DNA from 2 places in the Kitasatospora sp. NPDC032150 genome. Region 2 is predicted to be linked to the other one. Evidence: riboswitches for the same ligand, from Rfam matches in the RefSeq annotation. Region 2 holds a riboswitch; the other holds the start of a gene.
What was found. A riboswitch is a leader RNA that binds a small molecule or an ion and turns the genes downstream of it on or off. The one in region 2 is predicted to bind S-adenosylmethionine.

Region 1 (11,452 bases), on a different contig from region 2:
GGGTGTCGTACAGCAGGTGGTGGACGAACCACAGGCTGGAGTTGGCGATCCCGTTGTAGGCGCGGTCGAAGGTGTCCGGGTCGATGTCGAGCATCCGTACGGCCTGGCCGCCGACGTCGAAGCCGCCCAGATCCAGCCTGCCCTCGGGGGAGCGGCGGACCGCCGCGCGGTCGGCGTCGCCGAGCGCGGCGCAGACCCAGACGGAGGACGGGTCGTCGATCGCGGAGAGACCGGAGACCAGGCCACCGCCGCCTCTGCGCAGGGTCAGTGAGCCGTCGGCCTCGATGCTGAAGGACACCGGGCCGCGGTTCGAGGCCACCAGGATCGGTGCCCTGCCGGTCGGATGCGAACGTTCGGTCGCGAAGTCGGCCATCAGTCCTCTCCTCAGGGCCACGGATTCATCCGAAGGGATGGGCTCCCGGTGCGCGGTGGATGGGAGCGCTGCGGACCCGTACAGTCAGTGACCTGCCCACGGGCAGCGGTCAGGGCTTGGCCGTCATGAGGTTCCACGGGGCCAAGTGGGATGCCCTCTCGTCGCGAGAGGGGGAGTCACGTCTTCAACCTTGCCGGACGGCAACGGTTGCAAACCACGCGCACCCCGGGCGACACACCGCGGCGGCGACCCCGCGCGGACCCTCACCCGGCGGCGGGGCGCGCCGTGTACTCCGGAACCGTCCGCATCGGGGGCCGCTCCAACGCCGCGACCGGGTGGGTGTGGGAGGCGAAGCCGCGGGCGAGCGGGTCGCGGGTGAACTGGGTGAGATGGGGGTGGACCAGGTCGTCCGCGGCCTTGAGCCGGTGGGTGCGCTCCAGCCGTTCCAAGGCGGTGCGGTAGATGGTGGCCGCCATCCGGCCGAGGGCCTGTCCGTCCTGGTGGCGGTGGTGCCGGACGCCGACGTCCACCTGGGCCAGGGCGTCCAGGCCGACCTCGTCCAGGGCGTCCACCAGCAGGCCGAGTTCGACCCCGTACCCGGTCGGGAAGTGCAGCCGCTCCAGCAGCGAACGCCGTGCCGCGTACTCCCCGCCCAGTGGCTGGACGAACCCGGCCAGCAGCGGCCAGTGCAGGTTGAGCAGCGGCCGTGCGACCAGCTCGGTCACCCGTCCGCCGCCGGCCGGCACCACCGCACCCGCGGTCTCCAGCGGCCGGTCGTACATCGCCTTGACCAGCTGGATCCCGGGGTCGGTGAGCAGCGGCCCGATGATCCCGGAGACGAAGACCGGGTCGAACTCGCGCAGGTCGGCGTCGATGAAGCAGACGATCTCGCCGGAGGTGGCCAGCAGCGAGCGCCAGAGCACCTCGCCCTTGCCCGGGACGGCGGGTATCCGGGGCAGCAGGTCGTCGCGGTGCACCACCCGGGCACCGGCGGCGGCGGCGAGTTGGGCCGTCCGGTCCACCGAGCCGGAGTCGACCACCACCAGCTCGTCGACCAGCGGAAGCCGCTCCATCAGTTCGCGCCGGATCGCACCGACGATCTCGCCGACCGTCGGCTCCTCGTCCAGTGCGGGCAGCACCACGCTGACCGTTCCCGCCCGGCCCGCCGCCTGCTTGGCCGCCAGCAGGGCCTCGACTGGACGGTCGGCGGCCGACCAGGAGCGCTCGCGCAGCCAGCGCCCCACCTCCGGCAGCAGGGCCTCGGGGTCGGTCATCGCCTGCTCGGCTCCGGGCGCTCCGCCCCGGTGCTCGTTCGCCGTCCGTCGTCCGTCGCGGGCGGCGGAGCCGCCGATCGGCACTGCGGCATCGGCGCGCCCCTCGACTCGGCGGGTCGGCTGGTCGGGCACGGTGTCGCTCCTTGCGGTCGGGCGGAAACTGTCGGGTTCATCTCGCGTGTCGGACGCTCCCCTTCGAGCTTGACACCTTCGGCTACAGTCTTCGTAACTCGGCCCGAGGCTTCGCACCGCGGGGCCGGCCGAGCAGCGTGACCAGCGCGATCACAACTTCACAGAGCTCATCCAGAGGGACTGAGGGAACGGCCCGTCGACGTCCCGGCAACCTTCTCGTCCGGCTGTCGCACAGGCCCCGGCGGGACAGGTGCCAATTCCGGCCCGTGGCGCGACCGCACCACGGGGAAGATGAGGAGAGAGGCCTCGCCATCATGGCTACCGCTACCCGTGTACCCGTCGCGACCGTTGACCTCGGCCCCGCCGCCGCACTGTCCTGCCGCGAGTGCGGCACCCGCTTCACGCTCGGTCCCAGCTTCGCCTGCCTGGAGTGCTTCGGCCCGCTGGAGATCGCCTACGACTTCGGGTCGTACAGTGCCGAGGAGTTGCGCCGGCGGATCGAGGCCGGCCCGGCCAGCATCTGGCGCTACGCCCCGCTGCTGCCCGTCCCGGCCGACGTGGCCGGCAAGCCCAACCTGAACCCCGGCTGGACCCCGCTGGTCAAGGCCGACAACCTGGGCCGCGAGCTCGGCTTCAGCGCGCAGCTGCACATCAAGGACGACTCCGGGAACCCGACCCACTCCTTCAAGGACCGGGTGGTCGCCTGTGCCATCGAGGCGGCACGAGCCTTCAACTTCACCACCCTGTCGTGCTCTTCGACCGGCAACCTGGCCGGCGCGGTGGGTGCGGCGGCGGCCAGGGCCGGGTTCAGGTCCTGCGTGTTCATCCCGCACGACCTGGAGCGGGGCAAGGTCGTGATGGCCGGTGTCTACGGCGGCGAACTGGTCGGCATCGAGGGCAACTACGACGATGTGAACCGGTTCTGCTCCGAGCTGATCGGCGACCCGGCCGGTGCGGGCTGGGGTTTCGTCAACGTCAACCTCCGTCCGTACTACGGCGAGGGATCCAAGACCCTGGCGTACGAGATCTGCGAGCAGCTCGGCTGGCGGCTGCCGGAGCAGATCGTCGTCCCGGTCGCTTCGGGCTCCCAGCTCACCAAGATCGACAAAGGTCTGCAGGAGCTGATCGGGCTCGGCCTGGTCGAGGACCGGCCGTACCGGATCTTCGGCGCCCAGGCCGAGGGCTGCTCCCCGGTCTCCGCGGCCTTCAAGGCGGGCCACGACGTGATCCGCCCGGTCAAGCCGGACACCATCGCCAAGTCGCTGGCGATCGGCAACCCGGCCGACGGCCCGTACGTGCTGGACATCGCCCGCCGCACCGGCGGCGCGGTCGAGGACGTCACCGACGCCGAGGTGGTGGCCGCGATCAGGCTGCTGGCCCGGACCGAGGGCGTCTTCGCCGAGACGGCGGGCGGGGTGACCGTCGGCGTGCTGAGGAAGCTGGTCGAGACCGGTCGGCTGGACCCGTCGAAGGAGACCGTCGCGATCAACACCGGTGACGGTCTGAAGACCCTGGACGCGGTGGCCGACGCCGGACTGACCGCCACCATCCGTCCGACGCTGGACTCCTTCCGTGCCGCGGGCCTGGCGTCCGCCTGACGCCCGCCCGTCCCCTCCCGGCCCCAAGACACCACCGCACCCAGGAGCTTCGCACCATGAGCGCTTCCGTCCGCATCCCCACCATCCTGCGCACCTACACCGGCGGTGCCGCCGAGGTGACCGCCCAGGGCGCGACCCTGGCCGCCGTCATCGCCGACCTGGACGCCAACCACCCCGGCATCGCCGCCCGCATCCTGGACGACGCGGGCAAGCTGCGCCGCTTCGTCAACGTCTACGTCAACGACGACGACGTGCGCTTCGCGGAGGGCCTGGAGACCGAGATCGAGGACGGCGCCAGCGTCTCTGTCATCCCCGCGGTGGCCGGCGGCTGCTGACCGGCCGGCACCCGTCCCGGATACCGCGGGACTAGCACGCCGGGAGCCGTCGACGGGCATGGAATGGCTATTTCCGTGCCGGTTGGCGGCTCTTGGCGCGCCGGTGGAAAAGGGTGGCCCGAAGGGGCGGTAAAGTGCGCTGATACCGGCATGCATCCCGCCGGCCAACCGCGGGAGCACGGCCCGCGGCCGGCCCGCCCCCGGCGCCCTGACGGCCGATCGCACACACAGGGCTCTTCCGACCGCTGAGGCGGACCTTGGGCAGTCCGCCGCAGAGGATGTCAGGACGACGTCAGAAATTCACCGGCGATTTGCGACTGTTCGTCCATTATGCCCGGCGGGAATAGGCATGGTCTGCCGCTTTCATCCCGTGGCATCCGAAAGCTTCCGGATGGAATTCCCGGAAGTTGGGCCTGTTGCAGAGGGCACCTGTCCGGATACATTCAGCGGCGGTCGTACGCAATCACCCGTCGGCCCGGCAACTCCCGGGAGGCGGCGGAGGTTTGCGGCGTGCACGGCTGCGCTCAGGGGGGTTTCCTCGGGCCGGCCTACCAGCCTGGGTCCGCACCCTGCGGGCCCGCGAAGGGCCAGCACAGCACAAGGGGAGTTCGGAATGGCTCAGGGCACCGTCAAGTGGTTCAACGCGGAGAAGGGCTACGGCTTCATCGCGGTCGACGGTGGTGCGGACGTGTTCGTCCACTACAGCGCGATCCAGATGGACGGCTACCGCACCCTCGAAGAGGGTCAGCGGGTCGAGTTCGAGATCTCCCAGGGGCAGAAGGGCCCGCAGGCGGACATGGTCCGCGCCGCTGCGGTCTGACCTTCCGGCCTGCGGAGCCCTCGGCTCGGTCACGAGCTGGCGCTCACAACGTTGTTCGAGCAGTGGACCCGTACGACCCCCGTCGTACGGGTCCACTGCTGTCCTCGACGGTGTCCGGATCCGGACGCGGGCGGCCGCTCGGAACCGCCGACTCCCGGTCGACACTGTCGCATTGGGCTTGCACTCGGTATCCCAGAGTGCTAATCATTGGCGTTAGCACTCTCCGCTCGAGAGTGACAAACGGACCGGGTCGGTGAGGTTCCGGGGAGCGGCAGGGGAAAGGACCCCCGCTCCTGGGTGCCGTCCGTCGCGGGCACCTCTTGGTCCGAGCAGTCGACCGTGTCCTGGAGGACCACTTCCGATGGCCAAGATCATCGCGTTTGACGAGGAAGCTCGCCGCGGCCTTGAGCGTGGCATGAACCAGCTTGCCGACGCAGTCAAGGTGACGCTGGGCCCCAAGGGCCGCAACGTCGTCCTTGAGAAGAAGTGGGGTGCCCCCACGATCACCAACGACGGTGTCTCCATCGCCAAGGAGATCGAGCTCGAGGACCCGTACGAGAAGATCGGTGCGGAGCTCGTCAAGGAGGTCGCCAAGAAGACCGACGACGTCGCGGGTGACGGCACCACCACCGCCACCGTGCTGGCCCAGGCCCTGGTTCGCGAGGGCCTGCGCAACGTCGCCGCCGGCGCCAACCCGATGGCCCTGAAGCGCGGCATCGAGAAGGCCGTCGCCGCCGTCTCGGACCAGCTGCTGGCCCAGGCCAAGGACGTGGAGACCAAGGAGCAGATCGCCTCCACCGCCTCCATCTCCGCCGCCGACACCCAGATCGGTGAGCTGATCGCCGAGGCCATGGACAAGGTCGGCAAGGAAGGCGTCATCACCGTCGAGGAGAGCAACACCTTCGGCCTGGAGCTGGAGCTCACCGAGGGCATGCGCTTCGACAAGGGCTACATCTCCGCTTACTTCGCCACCGACCTGGAGCGGATGGAGGCGTCCTTCGAGGACCCGTACATCCTGATCGCCAACTCCAAGATCGGCTCGGTCAAGGACCTGCTCCCGCTGCTGGAGAAGGTCATGCAGTCCGGCAAGCCGCTGGTCATCATCGCCGAGGACGTCGAGGGCGAGGCCCTGTCGACCCTGGTCGTGAACAAGATCCGTGGCACCTTCAAGTCCGTCGCCGTCAAGGCCCCGGGCTTCGGTGACCGCCGCAAGGCCATGCTCGGCGACATCGCCATCCTCACCGGTGGCACCGTCATCTCCGAGGAGGTCGGCCTCAAGCTCGAGAACGCGGGCCTGGACCTCCTGGGCACCGCCCGCAAGGTCGTCATCACCAAGGACGAGACCACCATCGTCGACGGTGGCGGCGACAGCGAGCAGGTCGCGGGCCGCGTGAACCAGATCCGCGCCGAGATCGAGAACAGCGACTCGGACTACGACCGCGAGAAGCTGCAGGAGCGCCTGGCCAAGCTGGCCGGCGGCGTGGCCGTCATCAAGGCCGGTGCCGCGACCGAGGTCGAGCTCAAGGAGCGCAAGCACCGCATCGAGGACGCCGTCCGCAACGCCAAGGCCGCCGTCGAGGAGGGCATCGTCGCCGGTGGTGGCGTCGCCCTGCTGCAGGCCAGTGTCGCGTTCGAGAAGCTCGAGCTGGACGGCGACGAGGCCACCGGTGCCAACATCGTCCGCGTCGCGCTGGAGGCCCCGATCAAGCAGATCGCGACCAACGCCGGCCTCGAGGGCGGCGTCGTGGTGGAGAAGGTGCGCAACCTCCCCGCCGGCCACGGTCTGAACGCGGCCACCAACGAGTACGTCGACCTGGTCGCCGAGGGCATCATCGACCCGGCCAAGGTCACCCGCTCCGCGCTGCAGAACGCCGCGTCCATCGCGGCGCTGTTCCTGACCACCGAGGCCGTCATCGCCGACAAGCCGGAGAAGGCCGCTGCCCCGGCCGGCGGCGGCATGCCGGGCGGTGACATGGACTTCTGATCCTCCCCGAGGATCGGCGAGTTCTGATCGTCTGCGAGGGCGGTCTCCCCACAGCGGGGAGGCCGCCCTCGCGGCGTCCGCTCCCGCGTGGGACGGCGGCGCCGGCTGCGGGAGAATGGGTGGATGGCCAGCTCCGAGATCGAAACCGCCCTGCACACCGCCCGCGCCCTGGTCCTCGCCGACCTCACCGCCCGGGACGTCGCCGAGGCCGCGGTGGTCTCGCTGGTCGAGAAGGCGGTCACGCACCGCCGCTGGTGGCTGGAGCAGTGGCCGGACGGGACGGAGTACGTGCTCGGGCTGCTGGCCCAGGATGTCCAGGACGCCCTGCTGGAGGCTTACGGCCGCTGGCCGCTGTGCACCGCCTGCGCGGCGGAGGGGGATCCGCACGCGCTGAGCGTGGAGCCGGAGTTGGGGCCGGAGCCGCACTGGGTGTGCGGCAAGAACGGCACCGTGGTGGCCCCGGTCGGACAGCTCGTCTGAGCCTCCTCCCGGGCCGGGCGGGTGAGCCCGGCCCTGTCCGGGGCTATGGCGGGCGGAGCCGGGCGGCTCGGTTGATCCCCGTTCCGGTACGGGTCAGCCGAGCTCTGCGAGTTCGGCGGCCAGATTGACCCGGGCCCGGGCATCGAAGCGCTCCCGGGCCTCAGGGGTGCGGTAGAGGGCGGGCAGATCGAGCAACTGCCGCAGCACGGCGGCCCGTCCGGCCCGGAAGGCGTCCTCGGGGACGAAACCGTACTCCTCGCGCACCGCCGCCGCGTACGCCGCGTACGCCTGGGGCGGTCCGCCGAGCACGGCCAGGTCGGCGTCGCAGAGCACCTCGCCGTTACCGTCCCCGGGCTCGGGGTGATGGGTGACGGTGAGCCGGACCAGCCGGGCCACCTCGGTGGTCAACTCCTCGGCCAGGCCCGCATCGCGCAGTGCGCGGAGGGCCAGCCGGGCGCTGCGCTCCTCGTTCTCGGACCGGTCCGGCCGGTAGACCGCGTCGTGGAACCAGACCGCCAGCCGGACGGCGTCCGGGTCCTCGGCGTGCCCGGCCAGCGCGTCCACATGGCCGAGCACCGCGGCGAGGTGTGCCGTGGTGTGGTACCGGCGCTGGGGTTCGGCCCAGCGGTCCAGCAGATCGCGCCCGTACGGCGCGGGGTCGGCGGTGGCGCCGCAGCGGGTCAGCAGCGCGTTCCAGTCCTTGAGCGGTGGATGGGTCTCGGTCGGCATGTCGTCATTGTGGCGGGCCGGGCTGATCGCGCGTCAGCAGGATCGGACGGACGGTCAGGAGCGTTGCTGGTGTCGGTGGACAGCATATGCAGTTCCCCGATATATGTAGTCGCATGACAGAGCGATCCATGCAGGAGCCCACACTGCTCCTGCTCACCGCGCTGGCCGATGCCCCCAGGCACGGCTATGCCCTCATCCAGGAGATCGCCGCGATCTCCGACGGCCGGGTCAGGATGCGCACCGGCACCCTCTACGGCGCTCTCGACCGCCTGCTGGGCCAGGGGCTGATCGAGGTCGCCAGCGAGGAGGTGGTGGACGGGCGCGCTCGGCGCACGTACGCGCTCACCGACGGCGGGCGGGCCGCGCTGGCCGCCGAGACCGAGCGTCTGCGCGCCGTGGTCGTGGAGGCGGAGCGCCGACTGTCCACCACCCGCCCGAAGCTGAGGGGGGTGACCGCGTGACGGCCCGTTCGCTGAAGGCCGCGCTGCGCCTGTACCCGGAGTGGTACCGGAGCGAGCGGGGTGAGGAGATCACCGACGTGTACGACCTGGTGGCGCGGGACAGCGGGCGGCTGCTGCGTCTGCGCGAACTCGCCGGCATAGCCGGGCACGGCCTTCGGGTGCGGATGGGGCTGACCTCCGGCGGTGTGGCGGGGCAGGTGCTCGCGGAGGCGGCGCCGTTCGTACTGGGAGCCGGTCTCGGCTTCCGGATCGGCCTCTACTGGCTGTTCGGACTCGGGGGGAGCGCCGGGGAGGTCGGCGGTGCGCAGGCGTGGCAGCTCGCCCTGATCGTCGCCTGGGCGCCGGCGGTGCTGGCGGCCCTCGCCGGTCGGTGGGGCGCGGCGCGTTGGATCGGTGTGGCGGCTGCGGCTCTCGGTCTGGTGCAGGCGGTTTGGATCGCCATCCTCTCCTTCTCCGTCTTCACCCTCGTCTGGTCGGCGAGCGGGCCGCTGTTGTGGCTGGCCATGCTGCTGATGGCACCGCCGGACCTCCTCGGCGGGCGTTCCCGCCGGACGCTTCCGATGGCGGTCACGGGTGCGGTGCTGTCCGTACTGCTCCTGCTCGGCCCGTCCTATCTGCACACTCCGCTGTTCTGGGACCCGAGTTGGCAGCCGCTCCAGCTTCTGCTGATCGTTCTGCCGTTGCTCGCCGCGAACCGACGTCGGCTGTGGGCCGCCGGGATGGTCATCGGTGCGCTGCCCCTGCTGTTGATCCGGAACCCGCTGGGCATCATGAACGAATTCTTCGACGAGCCGGTCGGCGTGCTGGCAGCCGGCGGGTTCGCGGTGCTGGCGTCGCTGCTCGCACTCCGGCTCGTCAAGGCCGTCCGGGCGAAGGGCGAGCCGCCCGCGGCCGTCTGACCTCGGCGGACGTCGCGGCCCGGCCCGCCACGCTCCGGGGTGGGCCGGGCGTGCGACGCGGGGCCCGCGCGCCGGCTTGGGCGCGAGCCCGGGGTGTGGCAAGGTAGCGATATGTCTAGACCAATTTTCGAAGTCATCGCGCTGACGGCGCAGGACGCCCGGGCTGCCGAGGCCGGCGGTGCCGACCGCCTCGAACTGGTCGCCGACATGGCCGCCGACGGACTGGCCCCTTCGGTGGCCGACTTCGCCGCCATCCGTGCCGCGGTCGCCATTCCGCTGCGGGTGATGCTGCGGATCCGCGACGGCTTCGCGCCGGGCGATCTGGACGAGCTCCGCGATCGCGCCGCCGCGCTGCGGGCGGAGGGAGCCGAGGAGTTCGTGTTCGGGTTCCTGGACGCGGGCGGTGCCGTGGACCTGGCCGCGACCACCGCCGTCGCGGAGGCGGTCGCGGGCTGCCGGTGGACCTTCCACCGGGCGCTCGACCACAGCGCCGACAGGGCCGCCGTCCGGACCGCGGTCGGCGAACTGCCGGGCCTGGACACCTTCCTGACCTCAGGAGCGGCATCCGGCGTGGACGCCGGGCTCGACGTCCTGGCGGGGGAGCTGGCCAAGTCCGGCGAACCGGGTTACCGGCAGCGGATCCTGGTCGGCGGCGGACTGCGCGCCGAGCACGTCCCCGGGCTGCGGGCGGCCGGCTTCGACGCCTTCCACATCGGCGGCGCCGTCCGCGAGAACGGCTGGGCCTCCCCGATCGACCCCGCCAAGGTCGCCGAATGGCGCACCCTGGTCGATGCCTGAGTCGCGGGGAACCGCGCGAGAAGCCCAGCACGACCGTGCATGGTTTCCCGCGCGGTTCCCCGCACCCTGAGGCGTAGTCCGGTCGACTATGTGGACGTGTCCCCGGGGCGGGCCTCAGGCCAGCAACTGCGGCGGCAGCGGCTCGCAGTGGACCACCGTGAGGCCGGAGACCGCGCGGGTCAGGGCGACGTACAGGCGGCGCAGGCCGGTGCGTTCGTCCGGCTCGCCGGCGACCACCGCGGCGGGCTCGTCCAGGACCACGTAGTCGTACTCGAGACCCTTGGCGAGCGAGGCCGGGACCAGGGTCAGCCGAGTCTCCGCGCTGGTCTCGGTGCCGGGGTCGAGGAACGGCAGTCCGGCCTCGGTCAGGGCCTCGGCCAGCAGCGGGATCCGGTCGTCGGCCGCGATCAGTGCGGTGGAGCCCTCACGGGCGAGGGCCTTGCGGCAGCTCTCGATCACGGCCTCGGTCAGCCCGTCCGGCCCGTCGAGGACGCGGTCGATCGCCAGCGAGCCGGGGGTGTCGCGGATCGAGGTGGCCGGCGCCAGCCCGGGGGCGATCGCGGGAAGCAGCCGGGAGGCGTAGGCGATGACCTCCTCGGGCACCCGGAAGCCGGTGGTGAGCTCCTCGACGTGCGCGGTGGACTTGCCGAGGTGCTGCAGGGCCTCGGGCCAACTGCCGGTCGCCCAGGGGGTGGTGCCCTGGGCGAGGTCGCCGAGGATGGTCGCGGAGCCGGTGGAGCAGCGGCGGCCGACGGCCCGGTACTGCATGGGGGAGAGGTCCTGCGCCTCGTCCAGCACCACGTGCCCGAGCGAGGGCGTGCGCTGCACCAGGTCGGCCGCCTCGTCGACGAGTACGGCGTCGGCCGGGGTCCAGGGGGCGGTCTTCAGGGACCGGCCGGGCTTGGTCCACCGGATCGCGGCCTGCTCCTCGGCGTCCAGGATCCCCTCCGCGCACTCGGCCAGGAACTCGGCGTCGGTGAGCAGCCGGTGCACCAGCTTGGCCGGGTCGACCGGCGGCCAGCACTGCTTGACCACCGCCTTGACCGCCGAGTTGCGGGCGACCGCGTCCTGCACCCGGTCGTCGGGGGCCTCACCGCCCTGTTCCATCTTCAGCAGGACGGCGTGCGCGATGCGCTGCGGCAGCGCCTCCCCGGCCGCGCCGTAGCGGACGTCCCGGTCCTTCAACTCCTCGATGATCTCGACCAGTTCGTACGCCGGAACGCGCCAGCGGCGCGATCCCCGGATCACCACGCAGGGTTCGGTGGGCAGGCTGATCCCGGACCGCACGGCGCGGCGCAGCACCTCGGCCATCCGGGCGTCGCCCTTGACGGTGGCGGCCTCGGCGGTGTCGGCGCCGCGGACCTCGACGTGGCCGACCAGCTCCTGGACGGTGGCCTGGGCCACGTCCAACTCGCCGAGAGCGGGCAGGACCTGCTCGATGTAGTGGAGGAAGGAGCGGTTCGGGCCGATCACCAGGGTGCCGGTGCGGGCGAGCCGCTCGCGGTGCGCGTAGAGCAGGTAGGCGACTCGGTGCAGGCCGACCGCGGTCTTCCCGGTGCCGGGGGCGCC
Region 2 (11,452 bases):
CCGGCATGACACGGATCAGACCCTCGGAGAAGCCCATGTACCAGTCCGGCTGGGCGTCGGTCGACACCTGGTCGGGGCGGTACGGACCGTACGCCCAGATCGGGTTGATCATCGCGATCGCGGAGATCGCGGCGATGATGCCGAAGACCAGGAAGAAGAAGCCACCGGCCTTGGCCATGTAGACCGGCATCAGCGGCATGCCGACGACGTTCTTCTCGGTCTTGCCCGGGCCCGCCCACTGGGTGTGCTTGTGGTAGAAGACCAGGATCAGGTGCGCCACCAGCAGGCCCAGCATGATGCCCGGGATGAGCAGCACGTGGATGGTGAAGAAGCGCGGGATGATGTCGGTGCCGGGGAACTCGCCGCCGTACAGGAACATCTGGATGTAGGTACCCACCAGCGGGACGGCGAGGATCGCGCCTTCCATGAAGCGGATACCGGTACCGGACAGCAGGTCGTCGGGCAGCGAGTAGCCGAAGAAGCCGTCGAACATGCCGAGGACCAGCAGCAGGAAGCCGAAGACCCAGTTGATCTCGCGCGGCTTGCGGAACGCGCCGGTGAAGAAGACGCGCATCATGTGCACGAGCATGCCGGCGACGAACACCAGCGCGGCCCAGTGGTGGATCTGACGGATCAGCAGACCACCGCGGACCTCGAAGCTGATGTTCATGGTCGAGGCGTAGGCCTCGGACATCTTGATGCCGTCGAGCGGGGCGTACGGGCCGTGGTAGACGACCTCGGCCATGCTCGGCTTGAAGAACAGCGTCAGGTACACACCCGTGAGGATGATGATCACGAAGCTGTAGAGGCAGATCTCACCGAGCATGAAGGACCAGTGGTCCGGGAAGATCTTGCGCAGGTTGGCCTTGGCGAGGGAGTAGATCCCCAGCCGTCCGTCCGTCCAGTCAGCTGCCGCTTCCCACTTGTTGGCGGGGTTGGCACGCGTGCTGCCACTGCTGGGCTTTGCGTCGGTGCTGACGCTGCTCGCGGAACTCATGAGCGCTCCCAGAAGCTCGGGCCGACGGGCTTGCTGAAGTCGCCGGTGGCGACCAGGAAGCCCTTCTCGTCAGTGGTGATCTTCAGCTGCGGCAGCGGGTGGCCGGCCGGGCCGAAGATCACGCGCGCACCGTCCGCCAGGTCGAAGGTCGACTGGTGGCAGGGGCAGAGCGCGTGGTGGGTCTGCTGCTCGTACAGGCTGATCGGGCAGCCGACGTGGGTGCAGATCTTGGAGTAGGCGAGTACGCCCTCGAAGCCGAGCTCGCGGGACTTGGCGTCCTTGATGTCCTCCGGAGCGATCCGGACGATCATCAGGGCGTCCTTGGCGATGCGCTGCTGGAAGTCCTCGTCGGACTCCTCCAGGCCCTCCGGCTTGGCGAAGGTCAGCGAGCCGACGACGATGTCCTCGGCCTTCATCGGCTGGTTGGTGTTCATGTTGATCAGCTGGATCGGCTTGGCCGGTGTGGCCTCGTTCCAGTTGGTGTGGTCCAGCTTCTTCTCGGGCAGCGGGCCGAGATCGCGCAGCAGGACGACGCCGGAGAGCGGCACCAGGGCCATCGAGCCGATGAGCGTGTTCCGCAGCAGCTTGCGGCGGCCGAAGCCGGACTCCGCGGCGCCGGTCTTGAACTGCTCGATGACGTCGTTGCGGACCTCGTCGTCGGCCTCGATCGCGTGGCGCTCGGCGGGCATCTCGACGTCCGACATCAGGGTGCGGGCCCAGTGGACCGCGCCCGCGCCGATGCAGAACAGAGCCACGCCCAGGGTCAGACCCAGCGCGAAGTTCAGCGCGCTGATGTGGCCCAGCGGGAAGACGTAGATGATCTTGTCGATCGGGAAGATCACGTACGAGGCGATGAAGCCGATCGTGGCCAGCATCGACACGATGAACATCAGCGAGACCTGGCGCTCGGCGCGCTTGGCGGCCCGCTCGTCGATGTCGGTACGACGGGGCTCGTGGGCCGGCAGGCCCGGGTCGGCGAACGGGTCGCCGTGCTCGGCCACCTCGTGGCCGTGGGAGGCGTCCTGCGCCTCCGGCAGCTTCTCTTCAGGAATGTCGTGGCTCATGACTTCTTGGCCTTGGTGGTGTGGGCGGCGACCCAGATCGCGACCGCGATGAGGGCGCCGAGACCGAAGATCCAGCCGAACAGACCCTCGGTCACCGGACCGAGGCTGCCCAGGGCGAGACCACCGGGGTTGGGCTCCTCATTGGTGGTGTGGCGGACGAAGGCCACGATCTGCTTCTTCTGCTCCTCCGGCATGGTGGTGTCGGGGAACGACGGCATGTTCTGCGGGCCGGTCTGCATGGCCTCGTAGATGTGCTTCGCGTCGACGCCCTCCAGCGAGGGGGCGTACTTACCCTTGGTCAGGGCGCCACCCTGGCCGGCGAAGTTGTGACACTGGGCGCAGTTGGTGCGGAACAGCTCGCCACCCTTGGCCACGTCCTTCGGGTCCGTGGACGAGTACTGGTCCTTGGTCGGGGCGACCGGGCCGGGGCCGAGCGAGGCCACGAAGGCGGCCAGCTGGTCGATCTCGGCCTGGCTGTAGACGACCTTCTTGCGCGGGACCTGGGCACCCGGCTGCTGCGCGGGCATGCGGCCGGTGCCGACCTGGAAGTCGACAGCGGCGGATCCGACGCCGACCAGGCTCGGGCCGTCGGAGGAGCCCTGGCCGTTCAGACCGTGGCAGGAGGAGCAGCCCACGGCGAAGAGCTTCTTGCCCTCATCGATCGCGAGCGACTGCGCCGAGGTGTCGGCCTGCGCCTTCTCGGCGGGGGCGAACGCGGCGTACAGCCCCCCGGTGGCCGCCAGGGCGAGAAGTAGGACGACCAGCGCCGCCAGTGGGTGGCGCCGTCGTGCGGAGAGCTTTTTCACGGAATAACCCCGGTGTCAGGATCTGGTCGTCGGCTGGTGGGCGTGCCCGGCGGCGCGGTCTGCTCTGGGCCGGCTTCGGGACGCGCGTTCAGGTCGGAGCGGCACGGCCCGCTGACGGGCGAGCGCTGTCTCCGACCGGCGGCCAGCGACCTGATCAGCTGGTTACTTGATCAGGTAGATGGTCGCGAACAGGCCGATCCACACGACGTCGACGAAGTGCCAGTAGTACGACACCACGATCGCGGCGGTGGCCTGCTCGTGCGTGAACCGCTTGGCTGCGTAGGTCCGTCCCAGGACCAGCAGGAAGGCGATCAGACCACCCGTCACATGCAGGCCGTGGAAGCCGGTGGTCAGGTAGAACACCGTGCCGTACGGGTCGGAGGACAGCGAGAGGCCGTCCTTCTTGACCAGTTCGGTGTACTCGAAGATCTGGCCGCCGATGAAGATCGCGCCCATCACGAAGGTGATGGTGAACCACGTGCGGAGCTTCTTCACGTCACCGCGCTCGGCCGCGAAAACGCCGAGCTGGCAGGTGAGGGAGGAGAGCACCAGGATCGTGGTGTTCACCGAGGAGAAGGGCACGTTGAGGGCGTGCGCCTTCTCGGTCCAGAACTCTGCGCCCTTGACCGAGCGGAGCGTGAAGTACATCGCGAACAGGGCCGCGAAGAACATCAGCTCCGAGCTCAGCCAGACGATGGTTCCGACGCTGACGAGGTTCGGCCTGTTGACCGCTCCGTGCGCGTGTCCGGTTTCTGTTGCTGTTGCTGTCGCCACGACGGACATTATGTCGGTCCCTTATTCCGTCTTCACGCCGGGGGTCTCCCTTCGGAGTGTCCGGTGCGTGCGGTATGCGCAGTTGGGCTCCGGCGGGGTGTTCGGTCGTGGGCCGAGTGCGGTGATGTCCGTTTTCTAATGGTTCTTCGGGCTGGTCGGAGCCGGTTCGGGGGCCGCCCGGCCGGTGACGGCACTCCTGTGCTCCGCGTGTCGCTACCGCGCGAGCCGGTCCGGCTGGGCTAGGGCCTCCACCGTCCGGGTGATGTGACGATATCGGGGTGACGGCCCGTCCTCCGGGTGGGTGAGGCCCGCGCGCGGTGCCTTGAGCGAGATCGCGCCAGGGGCTCACCCCGGGGGGTGGGCGGGAGTAGCATCCGGAAGTAGACGTGGTCCGGATCACACTGGACTCGTCGGAGCAGACGTTATAGAGGACGAGCCCCCGGGAGCAGGCCCCATGGCGCACACGACCGACGAGACGCTCACCGTTCTGGTCTACAGCGACGACCGCAACACCCGGGAGCAGGTGACTCTCGCGCTCGGTCGGCGGCCCGCCGCCGATCTGCCGGAACTGCGTCATCTGGAGTGCGCGACGGTGCCCGCGGTGCTGCGGGCGCTGGAGCGCGGCGGGATCGACCTCTGCATCCTGGACGGCGAGGCCGTCCCGGCCGGCGGGCTCGGGGTCGCCCGGCAGATCAAGGACGAGATCTACGGCTGCCCGCCCGTGCTGGTGCTGATCGGCCGGCCGCAGGACTCCTGGCTGGCGGCCTGGAGCCGGGCGGACGCCGCGATCTCGCAGCCCGTCGACCCGGTGGCACTCGCTAGGGCGGTCGCCGCACTGCTCCGGGCCCGGCTCGAGGCGCGGACGCCCACCCGCCACTGATCTCCGGGGCGGGGCGTCTCAGCGGGGCGTCTCGGTAGAAGAGAAGACAACGGCACGGGTGCCCGCCCGGTCGATAGGCTGGCTTCATTCCTTTCGGTGAACACGAGAGCTGGAGTCGGCCATGGTGAACGTGAACCCTGCGAACGGCGGTATCGACCCCGCGCAGGTGATCCGCACCTGGCCGGACCTCCTGAGCACCCTGTTGTCGGGCAGCGACCTCGCCCAGACGGACGCGGTCTGGGCGATGGACCGGATCATGAGCGGTGAGGCGACCCCGGTGCAGGTGGCAGGGTTCATGGTCGCGCTGCGGGCCAAGGGCGAGACGGTGGACGAGATCACCGGTCTGGTCGAGTCGATGTACGCGCACGCCGAGCCGCTGCACATCCCCGGGCCCGCGGTGGACATCGTCGGTACCGGCGGCGACCGGGCCAAGACCGTCAACATCTCCACCATGTCCGCGATCGTGGCGGCGGCCGCCGGCGCGAAGGTGGTCAAGCACGGCAACCGGGCGGCCTCCTCCGCCAGCGGTTCCTCCGACGTCCTGGAGCGGCTCGGCATCAGCCTCGACCTCAGCACCCGCCGGGTGGCCGAGGTGGCCGAGGAGGTCGGCCTGACGTTCTGCTTCGCCGCCAAGTTCCACCCGGCGATGCGGCACGCCGCCCCGGCCCGCCGCGACCTCGGGGTGCCGACCGCCTTCAACATCCTCGGGCCGCTCACCAACCCGGCCCGGGTCACCGCGCACGCGATCGGCTGCTTCGACACCCGCCTGGCCGGGCTGATCGCGGGAGTGCTGGCCCGGCGGGGCGCCCGCGCGCTGGTCTTCCGGGGTGACGACGGCCTGGACGAGCTGACCATCTCGACCACCTCGCACGTGTGGATCGTGAAGGACGGTCAGATCGTCGAGACCTCCTTCGACCCGCGCGAGGTCGGCATCGAGCCGGTCGGCATCGAGGCGCTGCGCGGTGCCGACGCCGAGTACAACGCCGGTGTCGCGCGCCGGGTGCTGGGCGGTGAGCGCGGTCCGGCACGGGACGCCGTCCTGCTCAACACCGCTGCCGCGCTGGTGGCGCTGGACCTGACGGACGCGCCGCTGGCCGACCAGCTGCGGGCCGGGATGGAGCGGGCGGCGGCTGCCATCGACTCGGGTGCCGCGCAGGACGTCCTCAAGCGGTGGGCCGAGGCGACGGCACGCGCGTAGCCCCGCCGGCTCCGAGGGGGAGGCGCGCGTCACGGGAGGTGGCGGGCCGCACCCGCATCCGGCGGGTGCGGCCCGCCGACCCGTCAGGTCCGGTGGTCCGGAAGGCCGGCCCGGCCGCAGCTCGGCGCGGTTTCGCGCGCGCCCGGGGCCTGCGCTTCTGCGGAGCCGGAGAGGGCCGTCCGGAGTGTGGGATGTCGTTTGACCGTCCTTCGGGGCTGGCCTAAAGTCCAGCGCAGGTCATGAGTGACAGCGTCAAGCCCCAGCTGGCTGTCCGGCAACCCTCCGTCCGTGGCGGGGTGCCCTGGGTGAGGACCGGGCTGCGTGGCGATCCGTCCGCGCGGCAAGCGCGGACGCCCGGTGTATCTGCATTCCCGGGGTCCCCGGCCCCAGAGGAGTGCGTTCCCATGTCCGCTCACCAGTCGCCCGCTGCCGCCCCTTCGACGGCAGGCACCCTTTCGGAGGGCTGTGCCCCGCTCGCCGTCCTCGGCCACGACGTCCAGGTCCCGCTGGTCAGCGGTGAGAAGGTCGGGTACGCCGCGCTGGACTACGCGGCCAGTGCCCCGGCGCTCCAGCGGGTCTGGGACGACGTCGCCGCCTACGCCCCGTACTACGGCAGTGTGCACCGCGGCGCCGGATACCTCTCGCAGCTGTCCACCGACCTGTTCGAACAGAGCCGCCGTACCGTCGCGGACTTCCTGGACCTGCGCGAGGGCGACCAGACGGTGTTCACCCGTTCCACCACCGACTCGCTCAACCTGCTGGCCGGGGTGGTTCCGGCGGGCACCCGGGTCTTCGCCTTCGAGACCGAGCACCACGCCTCGCTGCTGCCGTGGCGCCGCCACGGCCTGACGGTCGGCTACCTGCGCGCCCCGCGCTCGCACGCCGAGGCGGTCGCCGCGCTGGACGCCGCGCTCGCCGAGCACCCCGAAGGCCCGCGGCTGCTCTGTGTGACCGGTGCCTCGAACGTCACCGGGGAGCTGTGGCCGGTCGCCGAGCTGACCGAGGTCGCCCACCGGCACGGTGCCCGGGTCGTGCTGGACGCCGCGCAGCTGGCCCCGCACCACCGGGTCTCCGTCCGCGAGCTGGATGTCGACTGGATCGCCTTCTCCGGCCACAAGCTGTACGCCCCGTTCGGCGCGGGCGTGCTCGCCGGGCGCGGCGACTGGCTGGACGCGGCCGAGCCGTACCTGGCCGGCGGCGGCGCCAGCCGTACGGTGGCCCGGGAGGCGGACGGGTCGGTGGCCGTCGAGTGGCACCGGGGGCCCGCCCGGCACGAGGCGGGGTCGCCCAACGTGATCGGCGCCTACGCCATCGCCTCGGCCTGCCGGGCGCTGACCGAGGCCGGCTTCGACGCGCTGGAGGGCCGGGAGCAGCGACTGGTCGAGCGGCTCAAGGCCGGGTTGGCCGAGATCCCCGAGGTCAGGGTGCTCAGCCTGTTCGGTGCGGACTCCGCGCGGGTGGGGGTGCTCTCGTTCGTGGTGCGGGGCTGGAACAGCTCGCACTTCGCGGCGGTGCTCTCCGCCGAGTACGGGATCGGGGTGCGGGACGGTCTGTTCTGCGCGCACCCGCTGGTCCGTACGCTGCTCGGCGGTGAGGACGCGGCTCCCTCGGAGTGCGGCGCCCCCGAGCCGTCGCTGCCCGGCGAGCGCAGCCTGAACGCGATCCGGGTCAGCTTCGGCGCCGGGACGCCCGACGAGCACCTGGACCGCTTCCTGGTGGCCGTCCGCGAGCTGGTCACGGACGGCGCGCGGTGGACCTACCGGAGCGAGGGCGGGCGCTGCGTGGCGGACACCCGGCGCGAGCGGGCGTAGCGGGGCGGCGCCGGGTTACTCGTCGAGGCCCAGTGCGAAGGCGGCCTCCAGGTCGTGCTGGGAGTAGGTGCGGAAGGCGATCTGGGTCTGGGTGTCCAGCACTCCGGGGACCTTGTTGAGCTTGCCGGGGATCACCGCGGCCAGATCGTCGTGCCGCCGCACCCGCACCATCGCCACCAGGTTGTAGCCGCCGGTCACCGAGTACACCTCGCTGACGCCCTCGAGGGCGGCGATGGCCTCGGCGATCTCGGGGATCCGGTCGACGCTGGTCTTGATGAGAACGATCGCGGTGATCACTCGTCGGCTCCTGTCCGTGGGGAGGGGGCCAGCGTATCGGGGCGGGCCAGGGTCACTGCCCAGGTGGCCAGGTAGCCGGTGGCGAAGCCGATCACGTGCACCAGGTAGGCGACCTCGGTGCCACCCGTGTGCACCGACCACCACTGCAGCGCGAACCACAGTCCGAGCACCAGCCAGGCGGGGAACCGCAGCGGCAGGAAGAACAGCAGCGGCACCAGCGCGGTGACCCGGGCCCTCGGGTAGAGCCGCAGATAGGTGCCGAGTACTCCGGAGATCGCGCCCGAGGCACCGACCAGCGCGCGCACCGCCTCCGGTGAGTGCGCCTGGGCAGCCGCGTAGCCGTAGGTGGCCAGCGCACCGACGGCGAGGTAGCCGAGCAGGAAGCGGAACCGGCCGAAGCGCTCCTCGACGCCGGGGCCGAAGACGAAGAGGAAGAGCATGTTGCCGAGCAGGTGCAGCCATCCGGCGTGGACGAAGAAGGAGGTGAGCACCGAGAGGGCGGGGATCTTGCCCGGGGTGGGGGAGAGCAGGCAGCCGGGAACGGCCGGCGGCAGGGTGGCCAGCTGGGCGGCGGTCAGTGGGCGGTTGGCGACCAGTTCGGCGGGCACCGCGCCCCAGCGCTGCTCGTAGCGCTGCTCGGCGCAGATCCGGCTCGGGCCGGTGCCGTAGCCCGGACTGAGGCCGAGGCTGGGGCCGGCCAGCAGCAGCACCGCGCTGGCCGCGATCAGGGCGAGGGTGACCACCGGGGCTCTGGGGGGCGGGATGCCGTCCTGGGTGGCGAGGTGGTCGAGGACGGGAGTCGCCATGGAGACGAGCATTCCTCGGGTGGTCCCGGACGACACCGAGGTGTACTGCGTGTGGGCTAGCCGCCGGGCGAAGCCGGGGAGGTCCGTACCGGTGGCGGGCCGGGTAGGGGCAGGCAATAGGCTTGGGCCGCCGTACCGCACCAGCCACCGCAGCCGACCTGGGCGACAGCCGAGGGAGCTCACGAGAGATGAGGACCGCGCCGATGAGCATCGCCGCCCCCACTGCCGAGACCCGCTGGCGCTGCACCCTCTGCGGCAACCTGACCCGCTTCGACGTGACCCGCTCGGCGAAGGTCGTCGAGTACCTGCACTTCGACCTGGCGGGCGAGTCCAAGGTGGAGGAGACCGAGGTGCTGGCCGAGACCATCGAGTCGGTGCGCTGCCGCTGGTGCAACGCCGTGGACCAGGTCGAGCTGGTGGCCCGTCCCGGCGCCGAGGAGCAGAAGGACGCCTGACGCCGGACGGCCCGTCCCGGCATCGAGCGCCCTGTGCGCGGCCGGGCGGGGCCGCTGTCCCATGGGCCGGGGCCTGCCGCCCCCGGTGTGTGACGGGGTCCCGGGAGGGGCACGGTACACGGGACAATTGCAGAGAGCGGTGGGTTTGAGGGCCAGCGGCAAGGGGCCGTAGGGGACCCGCAGAGCAGGATCGGAGCCGAGGACGTGGTGGACACAGCGAGGGGGCCGGCCGAGCCGCAGGGGCGTGGGCCCGCTGTGGACCAGGCCGGCGCCGTCCCGGTGGCCGGTGCCGCTCCCGGTCCCGAGGCCGGGACGGCGGCGGTCGAGGTACCGGCGGCCCTGGCCGCCGAGGCCGCCGAGGCCGCTGCGGCCGAGACCGAGCGGACCGGACCTGCCGAGGCCGGGCCCGCTGGGGCCGAGCAGACCGAGCCCGCCGAGGCCGAGCAGCTGGACCGGCCGTTGCCCGAGGGGGTGCGCCGCCGGGTGGTCGGAATCGCCGCAGACGCACTGGGCGGACTGCCACAGGCCGATGTGCCCGGCTCGCTGCGCCAGTACGCGAGGTTCACCACGGCCCGGCGGGCCAAGTACGCGGGCACGGCACTGGCCGCCGCCCTGGAGTCCGAGCCGCTGTTCCGGCTCCGGATAGCGGACCGGCTTCGGCTGGGCCAGCCCGATCTGGTCAAGGCGCTGGAGGCCGGGAGCGTGCCCGGCGCCGCCGACCCGATGGATGTCGCCGCCGCCGCGTACCTGCTGCGGCCGGCGGGCTGGGCGAGGCTGGTGGCCGAGGCCGGGGAACAGGTGGAGCGGGCGGGCGCCGAGGGGGCCGCGGCGGAGGCCGCCCGGGTCGTGGAGAAGCTCCAGGAGGAGCTGGCCGAGGTACGGGCCCAGGGGCGGGCTGATCTGGACCGCCAGCGGGCCGACGCGGAGGGTGTCCGCAGGGAGGCGGAGTCGCTGCGCAAGCGGGTGCGCAGCCTGGAGAGCGACACCCGGCGGGCGCAGGCCGAGACGCGCAAGATGCAGCTGGAGCTGGATGCGGTCAGGGCCGCCGCCGCCGCCGAGCGCAGTGCGGCGGAGGGTGAGGCGCGGCGGCTGCGGCACCGGATCGCCGAGCTGGAGACGGCCGTTGAGGCCGGTCGCCGCTCGTCCAGGGAGGGGCGCAGCATCGAGGACATGCGGCTGCGGCTGCTGCTGGACACCGTGCTGCACTCGGCGCAGGGGTTGCAGCGCGAGCTGGCGCTGCCGGTCTCGCAGATCCGTCCGGCCGATCTGGTGGACGCGGTGGTGCCCGGCTCGGCCTCGCCCAACGACGTGGCCCGGCGCGGGCTGGCGGAGGACGACCCGGCGCTGCTGGACCAGTTGCTGGCGATCCCTCAGGTGCACCTGGTGGTGGACGGCTACAACGTCACCAAGACCGGCTACCCGACGCTGCCGCTGGAGCAACAGCGGATTCGGCTGCTCGGCGGGCTGGCGATGCTGGCGCAGCGGACCCAGGCGGAGGTCACCTGTGTGTTCGACGGGCAGGACCTCGACGTACCGGTGATAATGGCGCCCCCGCGCGGCGTCCGGGTGCGGTTCAGCCGGACCGGGGAGACGGCGGACGAGCTGATCCGGCGTCTGGTCCGGGCCGAGCCGAAGGGACGTCCGGTGGTGGTGGTCTCCGCCGACAAGGAGATCGCCGACGGGGTTCGGAAGGCGGGGGCGCGCCCGGTGTCGTCCGTGCTGCTGCTGAACCGGCTGTCCCGGTCCTGACCTGGGGGTCGGTCCTTCCGGCTGCCCGCAGGGTCCGGCGTTTACGACGCTCCGGACATTCCCGGCGATATGTGACGGACCGGTGAATTCCATGCGGGGACTGGAGGTTGGCACCGGCGAGGGAGTGGCGCGAATCCGTCATCTTCACTAGGGTCTGGCGTCAAACCTATTTTCCGGAATTCCGCCCGAACGGACGGAGCCAGCAGGAAGAAGGAGCCAGTCCTTTGGCCAGCCACCGCCGTCCCAAGCAGCCGAGCCGCGCGCGGGTGTCCGTGCTGACCGCTGCAGCTGCGACCGCGGTCGCCCTGTCGGCCAACGCGAGTGCCCACGCGGCGCCCGCCCAGCCGAGCAAGGACGAGGTCAAGGTCCAGATCGACCAGCTGAACACCGAGCAGGAGCAGGCGGCCGAGAAGTTCAACGGCGCCCAGGAGCGGGCCGACCAGCTGCGCAAGCAGGCCGACCAGCTCCAGGACCAGGTCGCGCGCGGTCAGGAGCAGCTGACGCAGCTGCAGACCAGCCTGTCGGCAGTGGCCGGTGACCAGTACCGCTCGGGCGGTATCGACCCGTCCGTGACCCTGATGCTCTCGTCCAACCCGGACGGCTACCTGGAGCAGG

Region 1: another riboswitch for S-adenosylmethionine. It lies ahead of thrC (threonine synthase); the one in region 2 lies ahead of ACZ5ON_RS00980 (aminotransferase class V-fold PLP-dependent enzyme).

Annotation. Positions count from the first base shown of each region.
Region 1 covers NZ_JBVIMH010000009.1:76,994-88,445, forward strand. Annotated here, with positions in the region: gene ACZ5ON_RS13365 (alpha,alpha-trehalose-phosphate synthase (UDP-forming)) at 1-373, opposite strand, end outside; gene ACZ5ON_RS13370 (glucosyl-3-phosphoglycerate synthase) at 637-1,629, opposite strand; SAM riboswitch class I at 1,944-2,077, shown strand; gene thrC (threonine synthase) at 2,094-3,377, shown strand; gene ACZ5ON_RS13380 (ubiquitin-like small modifier protein 1) at 3,434-3,712, shown strand; gene ACZ5ON_RS13385 (cold-shock protein) at 4,326-4,532, shown strand; gene groL (chaperonin GroEL) at 4,894-6,516, shown strand; gene ACZ5ON_RS13395 (hypothetical protein) at 6,640-6,996, shown strand; gene ACZ5ON_RS13400 (HD domain-containing protein) at 7,090-7,725, opposite strand; gene ACZ5ON_RS13405 (PadR family transcriptional regulator) at 7,839-8,186, shown strand; gene ACZ5ON_RS13410 (hypothetical protein) at 8,183-9,085, shown strand; gene ACZ5ON_RS13415 (copper homeostasis protein CutC) at 9,197-9,883, shown strand; gene ACZ5ON_RS13420 (HelD family protein) at 9,998-11,452, opposite strand, start outside.
Region 2 covers NZ_JBVIMH010000001.1:218,301-229,752, forward strand. Annotated here, with positions in the region: gene qcrB (cytochrome bc1 complex cytochrome b subunit) at 1-997, opposite strand, end outside; gene qcrA (cytochrome bc1 complex Rieske iron-sulfur subunit) at 994-2,061, opposite strand; gene qcrC (cytochrome bc1 complex diheme cytochrome c subunit) at 2,058-2,867, opposite strand; gene ctaE (aa3-type cytochrome oxidase subunit III) at 3,030-3,650, opposite strand; gene ACZ5ON_RS00970 (hypothetical protein) at 4,096-4,521, shown strand; gene trpD (anthranilate phosphoribosyltransferase) at 4,643-5,719, shown strand; SAM riboswitch class IV at 5,955-6,072, shown strand; gene ACZ5ON_RS00980 (aminotransferase class V-fold PLP-dependent enzyme) at 6,124-7,530, shown strand; gene ACZ5ON_RS00985 (Lrp/AsnC family transcriptional regulator) at 7,546-7,827, opposite strand; gene ACZ5ON_RS00990 (rhomboid family intramembrane serine protease) at 7,824-8,633, opposite strand; gene ACZ5ON_RS00995 (hypothetical protein) at 8,837-9,088, shown strand; gene ACZ5ON_RS01000 (NYN domain-containing protein) at 9,428-10,837, shown strand; gene ACZ5ON_RS01005 (C40 family peptidase) at 11,062-11,452, shown strand, end outside.